One region of the Lacrimispora sp. YZC11 genome, then DNA from elsewhere that is predicted to be linked to it. Evidence: a T-box and tRNA genes for the amino acid it is inferred to sense, from the RefSeq annotation. Region 1 holds a T-box; the other holds one or more tRNA genes.
The links. The T-box of region 1 lies ahead of thrS (threonine--tRNA ligase). A T-box ahead of a tRNA ligase gene usually reads a tRNA of that ligase, here a tRNA-Thr.
Positions count from the first base shown of each region.

Region 2: it encodes a tRNA-Thr, which carries the amino acid that the T-box ahead of thrS (threonine--tRNA ligase) is inferred to sense. The anticodon was not compared.

Region 1 covers NZ_BAAJYQ010000005.1:30,846-35,690, forward strand. The annotation lists gene thrS (threonine--tRNA ligase) at 22-1,983, opposite strand; T-box leader at 2,099-2,316, opposite strand; gene AC27IJ_RS03290 (AEC family transporter) at 2,384-3,295, opposite strand; gene AC27IJ_RS03295 (branched-chain amino acid aminotransferase) at 3,380-4,450, opposite strand; gene AC27IJ_RS03300 (acetamidase/formamidase family protein) at 4,553-4,845, opposite strand, start outside.
Region 2 covers NZ_BAAJYQ010000016.1:579,256-584,100, reverse strand. The annotation lists gene AC27IJ_RS18030 (RidA family protein) at 1-223, shown strand, start outside; gene AC27IJ_RS18025 (hypothetical protein) at 664-885, shown strand; gene AC27IJ_RS18020 (hypothetical protein) at 1,038-1,427, shown strand; gene AC27IJ_RS18015 (arsenic resistance protein) at 1,736-2,080, opposite strand; tRNA gene AC27IJ_RS18010 (tRNA-Thr) at 2,384-2,456, opposite strand; gene AC27IJ_RS18005 (acylphosphatase) at 2,739-3,020, shown strand; gene AC27IJ_RS18000 (PQQ-dependent sugar dehydrogenase) at 3,143-4,495, shown strand; gene AC27IJ_RS17995 (cold-shock protein) at 4,720-4,845, opposite strand, start outside.

The DNA of each region.
Region 1 (4,845 bases):
CATGCTTTGAGCGTTTAGATTTTATTTTGCTTCTTCTGTTACATTTACCTTTTTGATTTCCTTTGTGCGGATCTCACGGCAGATATCATCAATGAATTCGGAAAGCGGACGCTGTCCTTCATCACCGTTAAAGCGGCTGCGGACAGACACTACTCCCTCTTCTTCCTCTTTCTGCCCAACTACCAGCATATATGGAAGCTTTGACAGACGTGCCTCACGGATCTTGTATCCGATTTTTTCTGCACGCTCATCAACCGTTGCAAGAACACCGTTTTCCTTTAACTGAGCCGCAACTTTTCCGGCATAATCATGGTATTTTTCAGAGATCGGAAGGACACGTACCTGCTCCGGACATAACCATGTCGGGAATGCTCCTTCGTATTTTTCAATCAGCCATGCTAAGGTTCTTTCATAGCAGCCCATGGAAGTTCTGTGAATGATATAAGGACGTTTCTTTGTTCCATCCTTATCCACGAAACTCATATCAAAGCGGTCTGCTAAGAACATATCAAGCTGAATGGTGATCATGGTATCTTCTTTGCCATATACGTTCTTTGCCTGAATATCCAGCTTAGGCCCGTAAAACGCCGCTTCTCCGGCAGCTTCCGTATATTCGATTCCGATGTGGTCAAGGATCTTGCGCATCATGCCTTCCACTTCATCCCACATCTCCGGTGTTCCCAGATAATGATCCGCTTTATTTGGATCCCATTTGGACATTTGATAAGTTACGTCGCCTTCCAGGCCAAGTGTTGTGAGACAGTATTTTGCCAGATCCACACAGCCCTTAAATTCCTCTTCAATCTGATCAGGACGCACGATTAAGTGGCCTTCGGAAATGGTAAACTGGCGGACACGGGTTAATCCGTGCATCTCGCCGGAATCCTCATTGCGGAACAGAGTAGAGGTTTCGCCGTATCTGCATGGCAGGTCACGGTAGGATTTCTGGCTCTGTTTATAAACATAATACTGGAACGGGCAAGTCATTGGGCGGAGGGCAAATACTTCATCATCCGTTTCCTCATTTCCCAGAACAAACATTCCTTCCTTGTAATGATCCCAATGGTCGGAAATGATATATAAGTCTTTCTTTGCCATAAGAGGGGTTTTTGTTCTCATATAGCCCCGCTTCTCTTCCTCATCCTCAATCCATCTCTGCAGGGTCTGAACAATCTTTGCACCCTTTGGCATCAAAAGAGGAAGTCCCTGGCCGATTACATCAACCGTTGCGAAAATCTCCATGTCACGGCCCAGCTTGTTATGATCCCGGTTCTTGATGTTTGCTAAATATTCCAGGTATTCATTCAGCTCATCCTTTTTGGCAAAAGCAGTTCCGTATACACGGGTTAGCATGGCGTTTTTCTCGCTGCCTCTCCAGTATGCTCCTGAGGAAGAAGTGAGCTTAAATGCCTTGATGGATTTTGTGCTCATAAGGTGAGGTCCTGCACAAAGGTCTGTAAACTCTCCCTGGCGGTAGAAGGAAATTTCTGCTCCCTGGGGAAGGTCCTGGATCAGCTCTACCTTATAAGGTTCGCCCTTTTCCTCCATAAATTGAATTGCTTCTTCTCTTGGAAGGGTGAAACGTTCAATTTTAACCCCTTCCTTTATGATTTTTTTCATCTCATCTTCGATTTTATCCAGATCTTCTCTTGAAAAGGAAGGGATATCAAAATCATAGTAAAAACCATTTTCAATGGAAGGCCCGATCGCAAGCTTTGCCTGGGGATACAGCCTTTTTACGGCCTGTGCCATGATATGGCTTGCCGTGTGACGGTAAGCAGAAAGTCCTGCCGGATCATTGACCGTGAGAATGCTTAAACTGCTGTCCCCTTCAATGACGGTCCTTAAATCCACAACCTTTCCATCCACCTCGCCTGCGCAGGCATTTCTAGCAAGGCCTTCGCTTATATCAGAAGCGATGTCAATCACTGACATTGCTTGTTCATATTCCTTGACTGAGCCATCTTTTAACGTAATCTTCATTTGCCATCAATCTCCTTTACCTATTATTGTTAAATGTTTTGTTTGTCAAAGGGGGGATTTCCCTTTGCCTCATTGATTAAAATAAAAAAAGCCCCTTTCTGCATGTTTCCATACAGAAAGGGACGATTCTATTCAAAGAAATCGCGGTTCCACCCTACTTGAGTGAACAAATTAAATGTTCAAACCACTTCTTATGATGATAACGGAATCACCGTTCCCCATTATGGGACGCTCCAAGCTGGTCTTCTCATATCATTCCCGTAAGACGCTCTCACCAAACACGCCTCTCTCTGACCTTTCCTGATATGATACTTGTCTTGTCAATGCTTTTTCTATATTGCTTTATAACTTTAGATTATAACACGGTTAAGCCGTTTGTCAAGCGTCATTAAAAAAAATATTACAAAAGAATGATCAGGGCTGCCGTAATCGCAGCTATGCTGATTATAATTGACAGAGAATTGATTGCGCTTGCCGTCTCGACATCTCCGTTTAAAGCGCCGGTAAAAGCAGGCGCCACCGACGATACAGGGCCAAGAGACACGATCGCCAGCGCCCGGCGCACATCCAGATCAAAAGGAGTCAGGCAATAAAATCCAACTGCCATTAAAACCGCAATGATATACCTTACCCCTAATATTCTAAAAATGTGGCTCATCTTTTCCTTTTCCATACGGATCTCAAAACCAATACCAAGCATTAAAAGAGCAAGAAACGCATTGGCCCCTCCTGCCGTATCCGCAATGGTGATCAAAACAGTAGGCAGCTTTATATTTAATATGCTTAAAAGAGTCATAATGACATACGCATCAAAAGGAGCCGAGGAAAACAGCTTAAGCACCGCCTTTTTTACGGAAGGCTTTTCTTCTTCTCCTATCACTATGCTGGCCAGAGTATACGTCATTCCAGTACACATGACTGCATTCCCGGCATCAAACAGGCTTGTCGCCGCAAATCCAACCGGACTTAAAAAGCTCTGTACAAAAGGCATGGTAAAGTTTCCCACATTATATCCGGACATGTTGATCATTGCAAAGGCCCTTGCTTCCTTTGATCTTCGGGCATCCAACATATACCCGGCGGCAACCGTCACACAATTGCACAAAAATCCAATTGCGCATATAAAAAGAATGGAATAATCCATGGTGATCCTGCTGAAATTAGAAACAATGGCTGCCGGAAGAGTGATCTTGATCACAATACTGGAAACCAGGTAAAAATCCTTTGCCTGAAAAAAACCTGCCCGTTTGAGCAGGTATCCCAAAATAATAATTGATACAAATGCAACTGCCTTTATCAGTACCGCTGTCATATCCGGCTCCCTTTTTTTCTGTCGTTCTTCAAAGCTTCCGGCGGCGCTTTTTACAGCCCCGCCGGTTAAATACTTAAAAAGATTTTATTTTACTTCCACAGTCCAGCCTTCCAGTCCTTCTACCTTTCCCAGCTGAATACCAGTAATGGCATCATAAAGCTTCTGGGTCAATTCTCCGATCCTACCGCCTCCCACAGACATTCTCTCTTCCTCAAACCGAAGCTCACCAACCGGGGATATAACAGCTGCCGTACCTGTGCCAAAGCATTCTTCCATTGCTCCGGATCTTGCTGCAGCAACCACTTCATCAACCGAAATCTTACGTTCTTCCACAGCCACTCCCCATTCTTTGCAAAGAGCAATAACAGAATCCCTGGTAACACCTGGAAGGATGCTTCCGTTTAACTCCGGTGTAATGACCACGCCGTTGATCTTAAAGAAGATGTTCATGGCTCCTACTTCTTCGATGTATTTCCGGTAAACGCCGTCAAGCCATAACACCTGGGAATAGCCTTCGTCATGGGCCTTAACCTGGGAAGCCAGGGAAGCAACATAATTTCCACCGGTCTTTGCCTCACCAATGCCGCCCTTTACCGCTCTCACATATTCATCCTCGATCCATATTTTGACCGGATCAAGACCGCTGGCATAATAGGCCCCAACAGGAGATAAAATGATCATGAACTTGTAGGTATTGGAAGGCCTGACCCCCAGGAAGGGATCGGTGGCAATCACAAAGGGCCTGATATAAAGGGATGTTCCCGGTTTTGTGGGGATCCAGTCCTGATCCACGCTCACAACAGTTTTTAATCCCTCTAAAAACAAATCTTCCGGAATCTCCGGGATACAAAGCCTGCGGTTGCTTCTGTTTGCACGTTCAATATTCTTATCCGGACGGAACAGCAAGACCCGGCCGTCCTCTGTTTTGTATGCCTTTAAACCCTCAAACATCTCCTGTCCGTAATGGAATACCATGGAAGAAGGGTCCAGCTCCAGTTTATGATAAGGCACGATTCTGGGGTCACACCAGCCCTTTCCCTCTTCATAGTCCACCTCAAACATGTGATCCGTAAATATGGTTCCAAATGTCAACGGATTATCTTTGCCTGGTTTTTCTTTCGGGCAAGTTGTTTTTTCGATTCTAATTGTCTGCATGTGTTACTCTTCCTTTCCCTTACCGGCATATCTGTCAGTTTTTATAATTTGTCTATCATTATCTTCCAAAAAGGGGTAACTGTCAAGAAATTTCAGCCTTTTTTACTCTACCGAAATGGAATCAAAACCATAACTTTGGGTTATATGGCGAGGAAGTTCCATTCTCACCGTCTTCATGGGGTTTACTGTCTGGCAGATGGCAAGGTCCCCGGTCATGGTAAGCAGCATGCCGGCCTCTTCATAATCCATCCCCACCTTCTCCTTCATGAAATCATACATCTGCCTGGCAGCCGCCCGCCAGGCTTCCTCTACCTGGTCTCTGGACGCAAGAGTGATAAGCTTATCTTCTGTTTCGATCATTGGATAGGTAACGCAGTTTTTATTCCTCACTACGC
Region 2 (4,845 bases), on a different contig from region 1:
AGAGAATCTTGATCGAGTGCTTGCAGAATTTGGTGCTACAAAATCAAATATTGCTGAGATTGAGATTTTTCTAATAGACCCGCAAGAACATTTTGAAAAATGCATTAAAATTTTTAAGGAGTATGTGGGTGATCACCGACCAGCTGGCACTCTCGTGGGTGTATCAAGTATGTCGTTTCCCGACCAGCTGATTGAAATTCGTGCTGTGGCACATATCGATTAATTTTTTTCAGGGGGTAAAGAGGCGCTATAAGATCAATTAGTAAAAATCATGATTGCTATTAGCGCAATGCAGTGAGGTGTAATGCACGATTGCTTTAACCCGTAGCAGGGCTTAAGTTGGAGCATGAGTTGTAGGTATCAATCAGAATGGAGCGCAGGGACGGAGTCAATTTTTAACCCATAACGCTCACACCAATGTAATAAATTAGTAAAAGGCGGGTACCTGTATTTGGGGCTCGCTTTTTCTGTTATGTACATTCTGTTTATGTGTTCGATTGACAAATCAGGACGGGGTGATGTAGTATCCGGGATTGGTTGGATGATAGAAGGGCAATCCTCAATTTCACGCCTTGTCTATTTAGCTCATACATTATAGTACAATCTTAGCTAAGGGAGGTATATAATATATGTGCTGCTTTAATAGATGTTGTGGATGCAATTTTGGATGCGGGTTTAATAGATGTTTCGGATGCGGGTTTAATAGATGTTTCGGATGCGGATTTAATAGATGTTGTAATTTCGGATGCAGATGTAATTTTGATAACGACTGCGATAATCGGTGTGACAGAGACAGGTGTGACAGAGACAGGTGTGATAGAGACCGGTGTGACAGAGACCGGTGTGACAGAGACCGGTGTGACTGCTAATAAAAAAAGACTGTAAAAACTTTAATAGCAGGCGATATAATTTTGGCGGGTATCCGGAACTCCGGCCCGCCTTTCTATTTGGAGTATCTATAGCCATTCTCGTAATTCACACCTTGTCTACCTGTCCCATATAATATTGTGAGTTCAGCATGAAAGGAGTCTAAGTATATGAGTAGTGAAACTTTAAAATGTAGATGCAAATGTTTTGAAAAGTGCGAACCTAAACGCGAATGTGAATGCGAAAAGAAACGCGAATGTGAATGCGAAAAGAAACGCGAATGTGAATGCGAAAAGAAACGCGAATGTGAATGCGAAAAGAAACGCGAATGTGAATGCGAAAAGAAACGCGAATGTGAATGCGAAAAGAAACGTGAATGCGAATGCGAAAAGAAACGTGATCATGATAAGGACTGCGAATGGTTCGGAAAAGCATTAAAAGAAGCTTACTGGAGAGGCTTTAAAGACGGCTGCAGAAAATGCAGACGTAAAGAAAATGAATGTGACGAACGTGAAAAGTATGATGAGTATGAAGATTACGAAGAGTATAACGAGTATTAAAGATAGTTAATGATAAGAGCGGGCTTCGGTATTCCGGGCCCGCCTAATAAAGTACTTTGCAATCTGCTTGTATCATATTATGATATTTACGCAGGGTGGCAGAAAGGGAAGCCACATGAATAAAGATAATACTCTAAAAGCAATCAATCTAATCAATTATAATGGCATGTCCATTAATCTAAATGATGTGTGTATGTCTCACACAGTATTCCAAAAAGGTCAAGTTTTAGAAGTAGCAATATACGAGGATATGATAGTAATAGTACCAGCCTTATCTCAAGATAATGGTGTAATTCATATTTGCCACTCTATAAAAAAGAGGTAGGGCATCTATCTTTCGTTAAGCTGCTCCACACAAAAACCATCGCAGTACATGGGGCAGTTCCCAAAAGTACCGCGCCTGCCAGATATTCCGTTGCCAAATCTGGCGAGATGAACACTTTTAAAATTACAAAGATAAACAGTGAGGCGATTGCATACATGGTAAATGGTTTTATAAACCAGTTAGTAATCCATGTAACAAACACCCTTTTGGATTTTTGCCAACATTTATAATACTTTGAAAATCTACTTTCATTATCATAGGGTAAATCATCAGCCAGATTAAAACTGCCATCGGGTATAGATAATTTGGCATACTCAAACTGATTCATAAAATCGGGGATAGCTGGTAAAAACCTTCCTATTAATGCTTATTATGTGTAAAAAAGATATAAAGCCTGCTAACTGCAAAAAGAGCAAGCGCAGTATACTCATTTTAGGATTTATTTCGATATAAAGGTTATTACTCTCTTCAAGGCTAGGTGATAGGAGATGGACACAAGCTGATTTAGCTGGGGCAAGTAAGAAAATTAAGATAGTGGGAAAGTGGTGGGATTGAGAAAAAATAGGATTTTAAGAAAGAAAAAAGTTTTATAGAAAGAAAAAAAGCCTTGAATTATCAAGGCTTTTTGCTAAGCTCCCGGGGGGACTCGAACCCCCGACCCACGCATTACGAATGCGTTGCGCTACCAACTGCGCTACGGAAGCAATCCGGTTTTTTATTATAAGGCCTAAACCTTTGATAGTATAACAGTTAAGCTGTAAAAAATCAACCCCTTCATGAAAAAAAACTTAAATTATGGAAGGATTGCCAAAGCTTACATAAAAAGCTATAATTAGTGAAAAGTTACAAGAGAGAAATCTTATCTCTTAAGGGTTAATTTTCTATCATGAACTGTCCATGGACGGTTAAGGCCTTTGATGAGATGTTATTATTAAATAAAGGAGAGACCCTGTCGCCGGAAGATGTCAGGGGGGTATGTGACCGTGATGGAAAAATGGGATAAAATCCGAAAGCACGTTTATGTCAGCGGGCGGGTACAAGGGGTGGGATTCCGCTTCCGGACCCAGCAGCTTGCCCGGGGCCTTGGCCTCACAGGCTGGGTGAAAAACTTAGATGATGGGAGGGTGGAAATGGAACTGCAGGGGCGGGAAGATGAAATAGACCGCCTGATTGACAGTTTAAGACAGGACCGTTACATTAGGATTGACAGCTTCCAGGCAGTACGAATTCCGCTGTTGGAAGATAAAGGATTTCAGATGAAGTATTGAAAGAGGCAAAAGAAAAGCGGGTTGTCCTTTCGGTGATAATCCGAATCAAACCCGAGACTTAGTGGTCACCGTGTTAAAAAACTTATCATATATTATAAATAATATAAAAGCGGAGATCAAAGGTGAATTTCGCTACCAATAATTATCTGCAGAAGTTATACGCGCAACAAGTCCCTTATATACAGAGAAAACTTGATCCCAATCGAATAAGTGTACCTATCGGTTATCAAATAGAAATTTTTGCTCAAGGATTAAATGCACCTATTGGTATGGTTTTCACGGAAAAGGGGGATATGTTAATTGCTGATTCCGGACTGGTCACCATGAATCCTCAAGTAATACGTATAAGTAATGAAGGCATGGAAGTGGTTGCTGAAGGCTTTAACGTTCCTCTGACGGGGATAAATTATAAAAATGGATACATTTATGTGTCGCATAAAGGAGTAGTAACAGTAATTAATCCCAATGGAACGAGACAAGATATTATAAAGGGATTGCCAAGTTTTGGGGACTTTAGTAATAACCGGGTCGAGGTTAGTAATAATGAGAAAATTTATTTTGGGCAGGGAACAGCAACAAATTCTGGTGTAGTAGGACTAGATAATAACTGGATTTTTGATCATCCGTATTTTCACGATTATCCAGGTTCTTATATAATTCTTAACCAAGCTAATTTTGAAACAAAAAATGTAATGATACCAGCTATGGAGTCGGCTATTACCGGATCTTTTTCTCCTTTTGGAGTTCCTAATATACAACAATACGAAGTTAGAAGGGGCACACGTTTAGCTTCAGGTAGTGTTTTAAGAGCAAATTTGGATGGCTCTAATATAGAACTGGTTGCATGGGGGCTTCGCAATCCATTTTGTATGAAATTTGATAACTCAGACCGGCTGATTATATCAAATCAAGGTATGGATACCAGAGGAAGCAGACCGATTGCCAATGCATTGGATGAATTGTTTTTATTTAAAACAGGCGCGTGGTATGGCTGGCCAGATTACTCAGGAGGGGAACCAGTGACAATGCCTAGATTTACACCAATTAGGGGTAGAAAACCAGAATTATTGCTTGAAACAATTCCATCTGCCCCGCCTGCCCCAACTGCCGTTTTTCCAACAGGTTCTACTATCATGGGATTTGATTTTAATGAAACGCCGGATTTTGGTCCTATAGGAGATATTTATATTGCATGTTTTGGCAGAGTCCAATATGAAGAGTCTAATGAATATATACATTCAGGCGTAGGCCATAGGATCATGAGAGTTAATATTGTTAGTGGGGAGATATCAACATTTGCGATAAATAAATCGGGATTTCCTGAAGAAAGCGGTTTGAGCAGGCCCACTGATGTTGTTTTCGGACCTGATGGCGCAATGTATATATCAGATATGGCAATAGCCGATATAGAAAGGCCAAATATGTATTTGTCAAATACGGGAGTAATATGGAGAATTAGAAAAATAGCGTTATAAGTGTGCTTTATTAACCAAATATTTGAAGAAAAAAAATATGTTTAAATGTTATTTTAGGTTGAGCCAGCAAGGAATATAATAATAAACCCTGCTGACTTAGCTGCAATTATTAAACATAGCTCTGGCTTTTTTAATATACAGATTTTTGGTACATATACATTTTATCAATTTGGTATTTTGAAGAAAATGGATAAGTTAGATGTGATTAATAAATCGGCAGAAGATTATGCGATGTGTACGTTAACAGCTTGTAAACCACGATTGCCATTGATTGTTTCGAAAACGACAGACTGACCATCTTCTAAAGACTTGTAGCCGTCCATAGCAAGACCTGAGAAGTGTACGAATAT